2 regions of the Streptomyces luteogriseus genome follow, and region 1 is predicted to be linked to the other one. Evidence: riboswitches for the same ligand, from Rfam matches in the RefSeq annotation. Region 1 holds a riboswitch; the other holds the start of a gene.
What was found. Region 1 has a riboswitch for cobalamin ahead of BJ965_RS32890 (ABC transporter substrate-binding protein). Riboswitches for the same ligand answer to the same signal wherever they lie in the genome.
Positions count from the first base shown of each region.

Region 1 (7,289 bases):
GCCACGCCGATCGACCCCAGCGGCGAGACCACGCCCATCGGGCCGAGCGCGAGCGCCTTGTAGAAGGCGAGCATCGCCACCGGACCGACCAGCCCGGCCGCCACGGCGAACCACAGCTGCGGCCCCGCCTCGCTCCAGCCGCCGGTCGCCACCACGACCGCGCCCAGCACCACGACCGCGATCGACTGCGAGACCACGACCACCGTGAGCGCGGGAGTGCGCCGGGTCAGCAGACCGCCGCCGAAATCGGCCAGCCCCCACAGCAGGCTGGTGGCCAAGGCGAAGAGCGCTGTCATGGGACGGATACCTCGCAGTACAGTTCAGTGAACGATCAGGTGAACCACACCATAGTGCAGCGCATTGCACTGTGTCATACAGAATATTGGACGGAATGTGTCGGACCTCGACCTGCTGACCCAGTCCCTGGCGCGGAGCGTCAAGCACTGGCGCGCGGTGCGCGGCTTCACTCTGGACGTGCTCGCAGCCCGGGCGGGCGTCAGCCGCGGCATGCTCATCCAGATCGAGCAGGCCCGCACCAACCCCAGCCTCGGCACCGTCGTCAAGATCGGCGACGCGCTCGGCGTCAGCATCACGACCCTGCTCGACTACGAGCAGGGCCCGAACGTGCGCGTCATCCCGGCCGAGCAGGCCGTACGGCTCTGGCACACCGACGCCGGCAGCTACAACCGGCTCCTCGCGGGTACCGAGGCGCCCGGCCCCCTGGAGATGTGGGACTGGCGGCTCATGCCCGGTGAGAGCAGCCCGTCGGACCCGCACCCCGCCGGCACGACCGAACTGCTCCACGTCACGGCGGGCGAACTGACCCTCACCGTCGACGGCGTCGAGCACCGCGTGCCCGCGGGCGCCAGCGTCCACTTCGAGGCCAACGTCCCGCACACCTACGGCAACACCGGTGACGCGCCCATGGAGATGGTCATGGCCGTCTCGGTGCCGCCCGTGACCTGAGACGTCCGGTCCGCCACCGGGCCGCTGTTGTTAGCGTGCGGCCATGCGCGCACCCATCGGACACTTTGACGACGCCCGACCCGCCCCCGCCTGCCTCGACGAACTCACCGGCCCCGTCGCCGACGCCGTACGCCACTGGCAGGGCAGCGTCCCCGCCGAGCAGATCGTCTACGTCGACACCGACCCGGAGTGGGCCGACACCGCCACCTTCGTGGAGCACTACGGGCAGGATCTGCTGGAACGGTCGGCGAACTGCGTGGTGGTCTCGGGCAAGCGGGGCGGCGAGTCCACGCTCGCCGCATGCCTCGTGCTGTCCACCACCCGCGTCGACGTGAACGGGGTCGTGCGCCGCCGGCTCGGTGCCCGCAAGGCCTCCTTCGCCTCGATGGACACGGCCACCGGCGCGACCGGCATGGAGTACGGCGGCATCACCCCGCTCGGGCTGCCGGACGGCTGGCCCCTCCTGGTGGACGCCGCCGTCGTCGACCTGCCGTACGTGCTCGTCGGCAGCGGGCGGCGGCGCGGCAAGCTGCTGATCCCGGGCAAGGCCTTCGCCGAACTGCCGCACGCCGAGGTGCTGGAGGGGCTCGGGGTCTCCTGACCCGACGTCGCGATGAGCCGGTCGGCGGTGGACCCGGCGGCAGCTGCGGGGCCGGCCGGCCTACGCGGCGATGTGGTGGGCCAGCGGCAGATGCGGGTCGCCCTCGCCCGGGGCCGGCTCGGGATCGGCGTGCACCAGGGCCGCGGTCAGCCGGGGTACCGCGTGCAGCAGCGCGTGCTCGGCGTCCACGGCGATGCGATGGGCCTCGCGCACCGTCACGTCGCCGTCCACCACGACCGCCACCTCGGCGCGCAGCCGGTGACCGATCCAGCGCAGCCGCAGCTCACCCACCCCGCGCACCCCGGGCACCTCGGTCAGGGCCCGCTCGGCGCGGTCCACCAGGGCCGGGTCGACGGCGTCCATCACCCGGCGGAACACCTCCCGGGCCGCGTCCCGCAGCACCAGCGCGATCGCCGCGGTGATCGCCAGCCCGACGACGGGGTCGGCCAGGTGCCATCCCAGGGCCGATCCTCCGGCGCCCAGCAGCACGGCCAGCGAGGTGAAACCGTCCGTGCGGGCGTGCAGCCCGTCGGCGACCAGCGCGGCCGAGCCGATCGAGCGGCCGACGCGGATGCGGTAGCGGGCCACCCACTCGTTGCCCGCGAAGCCGACGAGGGCGGCCACGGCGACCGCCGGGACGTGCTGGACCGGGCGCGGATCCAGCAGCCGCTCCAGGGCCGTCCAGCCCGCGAAGGCCGCGGACGCGGCGATCGTCAGCACGATCACGAGACCGGCCAGGTCCTCGGCCCGCCCGTAGCCGTAGGTGAAGCGGCGCGTGGCCGCGCGCCGGCCCAGTACGAAGGCGATCCCGAGCGGGACGGCGGTCAGCGCGTCCGCGGTGTTGTGCACCGTGTCCCCGAGCAGCGCGACCGACCCGGAGACCGCCACCACGACCGCCTGGGCCAGCGCCGTCACGCCGAGGACGACGAGCGAGACCCAGAGCGCCCGCATCCCCCGGGCAGAGGACTCCAGGGCGGAGTCGACCTTGTCGGCAGTCTCGTGAGAGTGCGGGGCGAGGAGGTGGGCCAGCCGGTGGCGAAGGCGGTGCCGGTGGCCGTGGTCGTGCCCCCGGTCGTGCCGGTGCTCCTGGCCGGGACCGTGGTCGTGCCCCCGGTCGTGCCCGTGTTCCTGACCGGGCCCGTGGGTGTGCTCATGAGGGTGGGAGTGCTCGTGCCGATCGCTCACGTGGATCCCCTTCCGGTGCGCGCGAGAGTGGACGTACCCGTGCCGTGGCGCCATTATGTGCGTATGAGCGCACGCATGCACCTGTCATCTGCGCATGATGCGCATCCGCGCAGCCCCGGCGAGGAGCAGTTCGCCCTCGCCGCCGAACTGCTGGCCCTGCTGGGGGACCGGACCCGGCTCGCCCTGCTGCACGCGCTGGCCGGGGGAGAGGCCGACGTCACGACGCTCACCGAGGTGTGCGGAGCGGCCCGGCCCGCCGTCAGCCAGCACCTGGCGCGGCTGCGCCTCGCGGGCCTGGTGGACACGCGCAAAGAGGGCCGCCGGGTCGTCTACTCACTGCGCGACGGTCATCTGCGCCGACTCGTCGACGAAGCGCTGAACGTGGCCGACCACCGGCTCAGCGACCGGCCCCCGCACGACTGAGCACGGCTCGCTCAGTAGCGCGCCGCCGTCCCGAGGTACTGCTCGGCGAAGGCGGCGGCCGCCGTGGGCGAGGTGAACAGACGGCGCAGCCGGGCGAGTGCGGTGCCCGCGCGGAACGGGTCGCCCGCCGCCGTGCCGTGGTACACCTCGGACAGCCACTGCGAGAACTCCTGGTAGTCCCACACGCGCCGCAGACACGCCTGCGCGTAGCCGTCGAGGCCGCTGCCGTCACCGGTGGTGAGCCACGCGACCAGGGCGTCGCCGAGCAGGAAGGCGTCGTGCAGGGCGAGGTTCATGCCCTTGGCGGCGATCGGGGCGACCAGATGGGCCGCGTCGCCGGCGAGGAAGAGCCGGCCGTGCGCCATCGGCTCGACCACGTAGTCGTGCATGTCCAGCACGCGCTTCTCGATCAGCCGGCCCTCGGCCAGCGGCGGCACACCGGCCGCCCCGAGCCGCTCCCGCAGCTCCGACCAGACGCGCTCGTGCGGCCAGTTCTCCACGTCGTCGCCCGGCGGGCACTGGAGGTAGTAGCGGGTCACCTCGGGGCTGCGGGGCATCTGACCGGCGAAGCCGCGCTCGTGGCAGCCGAACAGCACGCAGTCGGTGGACGGCGGCGCCTCGGCGAGCAGCGCCAGCCAGCCGATACCGTAGTCGTGCCGCGCGATCCGCACCCGCTCGGGCGGGAGCGCGGCTCGGCTCACCCCGCGGGCCCCGTCACAGCCCGCGACGAAATCGCAGTGCACGACCTGGAGTTCACCCGTCCCGGGGCAGATGTACGACACCCACGGCCGGTCGGTGTCGGCGTCGTGGACGTGCACGTCCCGGACGCCGAAGCGGATCGCGCCGCCCCGGACGTCGGCGTACTCGCGCACCAGGTCCGTCACCAGCAACGGCTGTGGATAGACGAAATGGTGACTGCCCGTCAACTCACCGTACGGGAACCGGTACCGCTCGCCGTCGAAGCGGAACTCGCACGCGGTGTGCAGTTCGGCGCGGTCCAGCAGGTTGCGGGCGAGGCCCCGCTTCTCCAGACCGTGTACGGCCCACTCCTCGATGACCCCGGCCCGGGGCCGCTGTTCGATGAACTCCCGGGTCTCGGTCTCCAGCACCAGGCAGTCCACGGACGCGGCACGCAGGATGCTGCCGACGGTCAGACCCGCGGGGCCGGCGCCCACGACAACGACCGAAAAGCGTTGCGGGGCACCGGAGTCGGCGGACGGAAGGGGGCGGGTCATGCGCACATTATGGAGGCCGCTCTCAGTGCACGGGCACCTCCGCGACGGCCAGCTCCTCGATGCTCCGCTCGATCTCCCCGGCCAGGGAGGCCGAGGCCGGGGCCCAGTAGTAGATGGCCGGCGAAAACACCGCGATGACCAGGATGTCCCACCCCAGGGCGAGGTGCCCCCGGCCGCCGAAGCCGCCCTGCCAGGAGATGACGCCCAGGCCCAGCAGATGGACGGGCAGCCACCGGGCGGCCTTCCAGTCGAGCCGGGGCGCATCGGGCAGACCCTTGCGCGTGGCGTACCAGGCGTAGCCGCCGAGCAGGACGTAGCCGAAAACGATGGCCACGCCGAGCCGCCACAGGGTGCCCCCAGGTGGACCAGTAGATGATGAGGTTGGCCACCACGAACGACAGCGGCGAGCGGACCTTCCCGCCGGGCAGTCGGTAGGGGCGCTCCCGGTGCGGCAGCCGGTCCGCGAACCGCCCGGGCGCGGGTGTTTCCTGGCGAACGCTTCAGGGTTTCTGTACGCCGTGATGAGACAGCCGTGGGATCTCGATCGCCGGGCAGCGGTCCATCACCATCTCCAGGCCCGCCGCGCGGGTCCGCTCGTACGCCGCCTCGTCGATGACGTCGAGCTGGAACCAGACGCCCTTCGCGCCCTTGGCGACCGCCTCGTCCGCGACGGCCCCGGCGAGGTCGCTGTTCACGAACACGTCGACGACGTCCACGTCGAAGGGGATGTCCGCCAGGCTCGCGTACCCCTGCTCCCCGTGCACCGTCTCCGCCTTCGGGTGCACCGGCACGACGCGCTTGCCGAAGCGCTGGAGCACGGCCGCGACGCCGTACGCCGCGCGCCGCTGGTTCGACGACAGGCCCACCACGGCCCAGGTGTCGCCGAGCTCGGTGAGGATCCTGCGGACCGTTGCCTCGTCGCCGTACACCGGCGGCCTCCTCGGAAGTCGTGGACGAACTGCTCCTCGTGCAACGGCGCCGGACGCGCGGTGATTCCCCGGGCGGCCTCCGTGATAGCTTGCCGAGGCCAGTCGAACCCATGTACGTGGGTCAGGGAATCCGGTGCGAATCCGGAACTGACGCGCAGCGGTGAGGGGGACGGGCGGGGCCTCGGCCACTGGACTCCCTCGTGGACGTCCGGGAAGGCGCTCCGATCCGGGTGATCCCGAGTCCGAAGACCTGCTGGCGGCCCCCGCGGCCGCGTGCGGCGGGGGAGCACCGTACGACCGGGCTCCGCGAATGGGCCCTCGACGCCTGAGGACTGGTTCCCGTGCCCCTCGCCCGACCCGCCCGTGCCGCCGCCCTGCTCGCGGCCGGCTCCCTGCTCCTGACCGGCTGCGGCGGCGCCGCGTCCACCGACGCCAAGGCGGCAGTCACCCTCACCAACTGCGGGCACGAGGTCCGCGTCGCCGCCCCGCCGCGCCACGCCGTGTCCCTTAACCAGGGCACCACCGAGATCCTGCTCTCCCTCGGCCTCGCCGACCGCCTCGCGGGCACGGCCACCTGGACCGACCCCGTGATGAAGGGGCTGGAGAAGGCCGACGCGAAGGTGCCGCGCCTCGCCGACAACAACCCGTCCTTCGAACGCGTCCTGGACACCGAGCCCGACTTCGTCGCCGCGTCCTTCGTCTCCACCCTCGGCAAGGGCGGCGTCGCCACCCGCGAGCAGTTCGAGAAACTCGGTGTCCCCACCTACGTCTCCCCGTCCGACTGCGCCGGCAAGGACAACTCGGGCGGCGGCGACGGCGCCCGCGACAAGGCCCTGGACATCGACACCGTCTACGGCGAAGTCCGGGACCTCGCGACCGTGTTCGGGGTGAAGAAGCGCGGCGACGCACTCGTGGCCTCGCTCCAGCAGCGCATGAAGAAGGCCACGGCCGGCATCGACGCCTCCGACGTCACCCTCCTCTACTGGTTCGCGAACTCCGAGTCGCCCTACCTGGCGGGCTGTTGCGGGGCGCCCGGCATCATCACCCGGGCCCTCGGCGCGAAGAACGTCTTCGACGACACGCACGAGGAGTGGCCGCAGGTCAACTGGGAGACCGTCGCCGACCGTGACCCCGACGTCCTGGTCATCGGCGACCTGACCCGCAAGTCCCAGACCGCCGAGTCGGCCGCGAAGAAGATCGCCTTCCTGGAGTCCAACCCCGTCACGAGGACCATGGACGCCGTCCGGCACAAGCGGTACGTGCTCCTCAGCGGGCAGGCCATGAACCCGACCATCCGCACCGTCGAGGGTGTGGAGCAGGTCGCCGCCGGGCTGCGCCGGTTCGGACTGGTGAAGTGACCGCCCAGGGTCTGCCTGCTGTCGGGACCAGGCCCCGGCGCCGGGCAGGACTCGTGCTCGGCGCGGCCGGGACCGTCGCGCTCGTCGTCTCCCTCGCCGTGGCCATCACCATCGGTCCCGCCGACATCGGCGTCGGTGACGTGTGGTCCGTGGTGGCCGCCCATCTCGGCCTCGGCAGCTCGGAGCTGACGCCGATCCGGGACGGGATCGTCTGGCAGCTGCGACTGCCCCGCACCCTGCTCGCCGCCGTGTGCGGGGCCGGACTCGCCGTGTGCGGTGCGGTGATGCAGTCGCTGCTGCGCAACCCGCTGGCCGACCCCTTCGTGCTCGGGGTGTCCTCGGGCGCCTCCACCGGAGCGGTCCTCGTGGTCGTGCTGGGCGTGGGCGGCGGCGCCCTGTCGGTGTCCGGGGGCGCGTTCCTCGGCGCCCTGCTGTCGTTCGGGCTGGTGCTGCTGCTCAGCCACACCCTCGGCGGCACCACCGACCGGGTCGTCCTCGCGGGCGTCGCCGCCATGCAGCTCTTCTCCGCCCTCACCTCCTTCGTCGTGATGACCTCCGCCGACGCCGAGACGACCCGAGGCGTGCTGTTCTG
Region 1 is NZ_JACHMS010000001.1:7,356,519-7,363,807, forward strand. Features, by position in the region: gene BJ965_RS32850 (DMT family transporter) at 1-296, opposite strand, end outside; gene BJ965_RS32855 (XRE family transcriptional regulator) at 394-966, shown strand; gene BJ965_RS32860 (YbaK/EbsC family protein) at 1,010-1,567, shown strand; gene BJ965_RS32865 (cation diffusion facilitator family transporter) at 1,628-2,752, opposite strand; gene BJ965_RS32870 (ArsR/SmtB family transcription factor) at 2,816-3,175, shown strand; gene BJ965_RS32875 (4-hydroxybenzoate 3-monooxygenase) at 3,187-4,410, opposite strand; partial or broken gene BJ965_RS32880 (APC family permease) at 4,433-4,883, opposite strand; gene BJ965_RS32885 (CoA-binding protein) at 4,911-5,339, opposite strand; cobalamin riboswitch at 5,422-5,611, shown strand; gene BJ965_RS32890 (ABC transporter substrate-binding protein) at 5,681-6,697, shown strand; gene BJ965_RS32895 (FecCD family ABC transporter permease) at 6,694-7,289, shown strand, end outside.

Region 2 (7,289 bases), 4.4 Mb from region 1:
TGGCGAAGTTGTCGAACCCGACCGTCTCGGCCGGCTGGAAGCCCCACAGCTGGGACTGGCCGAACTTCTGGAAGGACAGGGTGACCAGGCGGGCCAGCGGATAGCCCATGACCAGGGCGAGGATCAGCAGGCAGGGCGCGAGCAGCAGCCAGGGGGCCAAGGCCCCGCCCGACGTGCGCTGTCCGCGGGGCCGCCGGTCCTTCGGGGGCGGCGGTGGTGCCTGCCGCGGTGGCGGCACCTTGGCGGGGGTGGTGGTGTCTGCGGCACTCATCGCGCGCTCCTCGGCGGTCCCTCAGGTCTTGGCGGCGGCGGGGCTCCGCAGGCCGGGGAGCCCCGCGCGCAGGTCACTTGGTGTTGATGACCTTGTCGATCGCGGCGTCCGCGTCCTTGGCGGCGGCCTCGACGGACTTCTTGCCGGTGCCGATGCTCTGCAGCATGGTCTGCAGGATCTGCGCCTTCTCGACCTGGCCCCAGCCGGGGGCCATCGGGACGAACCAGTTGGACTCGGCCGCGGTGGCGGGGACCGCCGTTTTCGGGTCGTTCTTGAGCGTCGCGAGGTCGGTCTTGTTGTTGGGCAGGTTGCCCTTGGCCATCAGGTCCTTCTGCCCGGAGGAGCCGGTGAGCGCGTTGATCCACTCGGCGGCCAGGGCCTGCGCGTCGGACTTCACCGGCACGGCGAGGTCGGAGCCGCCCAGGAAGACGGGCATGTTCTTGCCGGACGGGCCGGGCATCACGAAGTTCTCGAGGTTGCCCTTGAGCTTGCCGGTCTTGTCGTTCTTGGGGTCCTCGGCGGTCGCGCCCTCCCAGGCCGCCGCGAAGATCATGGCGGACTTGCCCTGGCCGTAGACGATGTAACGGTCGGACTCGTCCTTGGTCTTGTCGCCGTGCATGTACGAGTCGACGACGTTCTTGAACTCGGTGAGGCCCTTGAGGGACTCGGGCGAGGAGAGGGAGGCCTTCCACTGGCCGCCCGACTCGGTGGCGATGGCGCCGCCGGCGTCGTAGACGAAGGACATGGCCGCGTACCAGTCGCGGGTGGGCTGGTACCAGGCGTTGTACTTGTCGCCCTGCTTCTTCTGGATCTTGTCCAGGGCGGCGGTGAGCTCCTTGTACGTCTTGGGCGCCGACTTCACCCCGACGGAAGCCGCCACGTCCTTGCGCCAGTTGGCGACGCGGCCGCCGGCGTAGTACGGGACGCCGTAGGTCTTGCCCTCGTAGGTGACCGAGGCCTTGAGGCCGTCCAGCCAGGCGTCGGAGTTGTCGAACTTGGCCTGGTCGAGCGGGGCGAAGGCGCCCTTGACCATGTAGCCGAGCATCTCGGTGTTGCCCATCTCGACCACGTCGGGGGCCTTGTCGGTGGCGAGGACGGCGTCGAGCTTGGCGTTCTTGTCGGGCCAGCCGTAGTACTCGTGGTTGATCTTGACGCCGGGGTGCTTCTTCTTCACCGCGGCGTCGGCGGCCTTCACCAGCTCCGGCCAGTTGTTCTGCGCGTCGACGGTGAGCCAGACGGTCAGCTCCTTGGCGTCCGCGCCCTTGTCGGAACCCCCGCCACCCTCGCCGCCGCACGCCGCGATGGAGACCATCATGCCCGCGATACCGATCGCGGCTGTCAGCTTGCGCTTCACGCCACCCTCCTCAGGGATCCCACAACCCCCCTGGCTCCCCGCAGTGAACGTGGGGCCGGGCCTGGACCAATGGTGTAGACCAGTACGGGGAGCTTGGACCAGACCAGAAGGCCTGTCAAGGGTCGCGATACGGCCCTGACCAGCCGTTATGCGACCTACATATGCAGGAACCTTTAAGTAAGAAGCCAGCGAAAACCCGGGTGGACACGGCATACTGCGGGTAGACCACAGCGATTGATGGACTAGACCAAAAGAAGCGCCGACGGTATACAAGTGGGATCGTGTCGGCAGACCCAGCCGGGAAGGCGGAACATGAGCACCGACGTCAGCAGTGCGGAGAACGAGAACGGGGTGCCCGTCCGTACCGCGCGCGTGCCCAAGTACTACCGCCTGAAGAAACACCTGCTCGACATGACGGAGACCCAGGCGCCCGGCACGCCGGTCCCGCCCGAGCGCACCCTGGCGGCGGAGTTCGACACCTCGCGCACCACCGTGCGCCAGGCGCTGCAGGAGCTGGTCGTCGAGGGCCGGCTGGAGCGCATCCAGGGCAAGGGCACGTTCGTCGCCAAGCCCAAGGTCTCGCAGGCGCTGCAACTGACCTCGTACACCGAGGACATGCGCGCCCAGGGCCTGGAACCCACCTCGCAACTGCTGGACATCGGCTACATCACCGCCGACGACCGCCTGGCCGGGCTGCTCGACATCACGCCCGGCGGGCGGGTGCTGCGCATCGAGCGGCTGCGCATGGCCAACGGCGAGCCGATGGCCATCGAGACCACGCACCTGAGCGCGAAGCGCTTCCCGGCGCTGCGGCGCTCGCTGGTGAAGTACACGTCGCTCTACACGGCGCTGGCCGAGGTCTACGACGTCCATCTCGCGGAGGCCGAGGAGACCATCGAGACGTCCCTGGCCACCCCGCGCGAGGCCGGCCTGCTCGGCACGGACGTCGGGCTGCCGATGCTGATGCTCTCCCGGCACTCGCTGGACCGGGGCGGCCAGCCGGTGGAGTGGGTGCGGTCGGTCTACCGGGGGGACCGGTACAAGTTCGTGGCGCGACTGAAGCGGCCCGCCGACTAGCGGCGCCCCGCGGCGCTTCCGTCACTGCTGAGGCCTGGTTTCGGTTGGGTACCGCATTGCGGACGAGGGGTTCCGCTGGCGGCACGCCCTGACCTAGATTGCCTGCGCATTACACAGGTGATCACCAAGGGGACGGAGCCGCCTGATGTCGCAAGCCCCAGAAGCCAGCGGAGGGCCGGTGGTGACGCCCATGCGCGTCGTCATCGCCGTCTGCCTCATTGCACCGTTCGTGGCCATGCTGTGGGTCGGCTCGTACGCGAAGACCGACCCGGCCTTCATAGGGATTCCGTTCTTCTACTGGTACCAGATGGCGTGGGTGCTCATCTCCACCGTCCTGACGATGATCGCCTACAAGCTGTGGCAGCGTGACCAGCGCGCCCGCTCGGCCGCGAAGGGCGGTGCGTCGCAGTGAAGGACGGCGTGAACGGCGTCGCGCTCGGCGTCTTCATCTTCTTCTTCCTGGCCGTGACGGTCATGGGCTTCCTGGCCGCGCGCTGGCGCAAGGCCGAGAACGAGCAGAGCCTGGACGAATGGGGCCTGGGCGGCCGCTCGTTCGGCACCTGGATCACCTGGTTCCTGCTCGGCGGCGACCTGTACACGGCGTACACCTTCGTCGCCGTGCCGGCGGCGATCTACGCGGCGGGCGCGGCCGGCTTCTTCGCCGTGCCGTACACCATCCTGGTCTACCCGCTGATCTTCACCTTCCTGCCCCGCCTGTGGTCGGTGTCCCACAAGCACGGCTACGTCACCACGTCCGACTTCGTGCGCGGCCGCTTCGGCTCGAAGGGCCTGTCGCTGGCGGTGGCCGTGACGGGCATCCTGGCGACGATGCCGTACATCGCGCTCCAGCTGGTCGGCATCCAGGCCGTGCTGGACGTGATGGGCGTCGGCGGCGGCGAGAACACCAACTGGTTCATCAAGGACCTGCCGCTGCTGATCGCGTTCGGCGTGCTGGCGGCGTACACGTACTCGTCGGGTCTGCGGGCCCCCGCGCTCATCGCGTTCGTGAAGGACACGCTGATCTACATCGTCATCGCGGTGGCGATCATCTACATCCCGATCAAGCTGGGCGGCTTCGACGAGATCTTCGCCAAGGCCGGTGAGGCGTACAGCCAGACCAACCCGGCGACGGGCGCGCCGCGCGGTGCGCTGACGCCGGCCGAGCCGGGCCAGTGGACGTACGCCACGCTGGCGTTGGGCTCCGCCCTGGCGCTGTTCATGTACCCGCACTCGATCACGGCGACGCTGTCCTCGAAGAGCCGTGAGGTGATCCGCCGCAACACCACGATCCTGCCGCTGTACTCGCTGATGCTGGGGCTGCTGGCGCTGCTCGGGTTCATGGCGATCGCGGCCGGCATCAAGGTGCAGAACGGGCAGCTGGCGATTCCGCAGCTGTTCGAGACGATGTTCCCGGACTGGTTCGCGGGTGTGGCGTTCGCGGCGATCGGCATCGGCGCGCTGGTGCCCGCGGCCATCATGTCCATCGCGGCCGCGAATCTCTTCACCCGCAACATCTACAAGGACTTCATCAAGCCGGACGCCACTCCGGCACAGGAGACGAAGGTCTCCAAGCTGGTCTCCCTGCTGGTGAAGGTCGGCGCGCTGGCCTTCGTCCTGACCATGGACAAGACGGTCGCCATCAACTTCCAGCTGCTGGGCGGCATCTGGATCCTGCAGACCTTCCCGGCCCTGGTCGGCGGCCTGTTCACCCGCTGGTTCCACCGCTGGGCGCTGCTCGCGGGCTGGGCGGTCGGCATGGTCTACGGCACGGTCGCGGCGTACGGCGTCGCCTCCCCGACGCAGAAGCACTTCGGCGGCTCCGCGAAGGAGATCCCGGGCATCGGGGAGATCGGCTACATCGGCCTCACGGCGTTCGTCCTGAACGTGGTGGTGACGGTGGTCCTGACCTTCGTCCTGAAGGCCCTGAAGGCCCCCGACGGCATCGACGAGACCAAGCCGGAGGACTACACGGCGGACGCGGGCGACCCCGGGGTCCAGGTGGAGCTTCCGCCTGCGACTGCCGGCTCCGCCCACTGATTCCAGGGTTCCGGCCCACCACGAACACCCCGCAGCGGGCCGTCGTGACCACGTGTCACGGCGGCCCGCTGTCACGTAAAGCTGACGCTCCGACACCACCGCGACACAACATCTGGGGGTGCCAACCGAGCCCGGCACAAGATGTATGCTCATGCTCGCTGTCGCCGCAGGGGAATCCGGTGCGAATCCGGAACTGTCCCGCAACGGTGTACTTGTGCATGTTCCGTGCGCAAGCGTCAGTCCGAGGACCTGCCGACAGCGCGCCCGGCCACCCGGCCGGTGTGCCCTGACGTCCGGGCCTCGTGGAATGGGCCGGTGGACGCGACGCCGCGTGCGCTCGTGTGCTGCCCCCTGCCCTCGACGAGGCCCCCGTGCCGAGCGAGGGAGAGCCCCACGTGACCATCGCGCCAGCCGAACCGGTCTCAGCCACCGAGGAGGAGCACGACGCTCCCGGTACCGCGCTGCTGCGGACCCTGACCGAGCTGACCGCCGACCTCCCCGACGCCGACCCCGGCCGGGTCGCCGCCGCCGCGCTGCGCGGCCGGTCCGCCGCCGCGGACGAAGCGGAGTTGCGGGAGCTGGCGACGGAGGCCGCGGCCGGTCTGATCTCCGAGGACCCCGCCTACTCCCGGCTGGCCGCCCGGCTTCTGACCATCGGCATCCGCGAGGAAGCCGCCTCGCAGGGCGTCACGTCCTTCACCGAGTCCGTGGCGGTGGGCCACCGCGAGGGCCTCATCGCCGACCGCACCGCCGAGTTCGTCCGGCTGCACGCGACCCGGCTCGACGCCCTGATCGACACCGGCGCCGACGACCGCTTCGGCTACTTCGGCCTGCGCACGCTGCACAGCCGCTACCTGCTCCGGCACCCGATCACCCGCAAGGTCGTCGAGACGCCCCAGCACTTCATGCTGCGGGTGGCGAGCGGCCTCGCCGAGGACGACACCACCCGCGCGCTGGAGGAGGTCGCGGCCCTCTACCGGCTGATGAGCCGCCTCGACTACCTCCCCTCCTCCCCCACCCTCTTCAATTCGGGCACCCGGCACCCGCAGATGTCGTCCTGCTACCTCCTCGACTCCCCCAAGGACGAGCTGGACTCCATCTACGACCGCTACCACCAGGTGGCCCGGCTGTCGAAGCACGCCGGCGGCATCGGACTGGCTTACTCCCGCATCCGCGCCCGCGGTTCGCTGATCCGCGGCACCAACGGGCACTCCAACGGCATCGTCCCGTTCCTGAAGACCCTCGACGCGTCGGTCGCCGCGGTGAACCAGGGCGGCCGGCGCAAGGGCGCGGCCGCGGTCTACCTGGAGACCTGGCACTCCGACATCGAGGAGTTCCTGGAGCTGCGCGACAACACCGGTGAGGACGCCCGCCGCACGCACAACCTGAACCTGGCGCACTGGGTGCCGGACGAGTTCATGCGGCGCGTGAACGCCGACGCGCAGTGGTCGCTGTTCTCCCCCTCGGACGTGCCGGAGCTGGTCGACCTGTGGGGCGACGAGTTCGACGCCGCGTACCGTGAGGCCGAGGCGAAGGGTCTCGCGAAGAAGACCCTGCCCGCCCGTGAGCTGTACGGCCGCATGATGCGCACCCTCGCGCAGACCGGCAACGGCTGGATGACCTTCAAGGACGCCGCCAACCGCACCGCCAACCAGACGGCCGAGCCGGACCACGTCGTCCACTCCTCCAACCTCTGCACGGAGATCCTGGAGGTCACCGACGACGGGGAGACGGCGGTCTGCAACCTGGGCTCGGTCAACCTGGGTTCCTTTGTCGACACATCGACTGGCGGCCTGGACTGGAAGCGGCTGGACGAGACCGTCCGTACGGCCGTGACCTTCCTCGACCGGGTCGTCGACATCAACTTCTACCCGACCGAGCAGGCGGGCCGCTCCAACGCCCGCTGGCGTCCGGTCGGCCTCGGCGCGATGGGCCTTCAGGACGTCTTCTTCAAGCTGCGTCTGCCCTTCGACTCGCCGGAGGCCAGGGCCCTCTCCACCCGCATCGCCGAGCGGATCATGCTCGCCGCGTACGAGGCCTCCGCCGACCTCGCCGAGCGCAACGGGCCGCTGCCCGCCTGGGAGAAGACCCGCACGGCCCGGGGCATGCTGCATCCCGACCACTACGACGTAGAACTGACCTGGCCGGAGCGCTGGGCGGCCCTGCGGGAGCGCGTCGCCACGACCGGCATGCGCAACTCGCTGCTCCTCGCCATCGCCCCCACGGCCACGATCGCCTCCATCGCGGGCGTGTACGAGTGCATCGAGCCGCAGGTGTCCAACCTGTTCAAGCGCGAGACGCTGTCGGGCGAGTTCCTCCAGGTCAACTCCTACCTGGTGGACGAGCTGAAGCGGCTCGGCGTGTGGGACGCCCGCAGCCGGGAGGCCCTGCGTGAGGCCAGCGGCTCGGTGCAGGACTTCGCCTGGATCCCCGAGGACGTGCGCGCCCTCTACCGCACGGCGTGGGAGATCCCGCAGCGCGGTCTGATCGACATGGCGGCGGCCAGGACTCCGTTCCTGGACCAGTCCCAGTCCCTGAACCTGTTCCTGG
Region 2 is NZ_JACHMS010000001.1:2,989,377-2,996,665, forward strand. Features, by position in the region: gene BJ965_RS12715 (carbohydrate ABC transporter permease) at 1-271, opposite strand, end outside; gene BJ965_RS12720 (extracellular solute-binding protein) at 345-1,625, opposite strand; gene BJ965_RS12725 (GntR family transcriptional regulator) at 1,938-2,702, shown strand; gene BJ965_RS12730 (DUF3311 domain-containing protein) at 2,848-3,114, shown strand; gene mctP (monocarboxylate uptake permease MctP) at 3,111-4,739, shown strand; cobalamin riboswitch at 4,885-5,010, shown strand; gene BJ965_RS12740 (ribonucleoside-diphosphate reductase subunit alpha) at 5,135-7,289, shown strand, end outside.
Region 2: linked by a shared signal. The riboswitch ahead of BJ965_RS12740 (ribonucleoside-diphosphate reductase subunit alpha) and the one ahead of BJ965_RS32890 (ABC transporter substrate-binding protein) in region 1 are both predicted to bind cobalamin.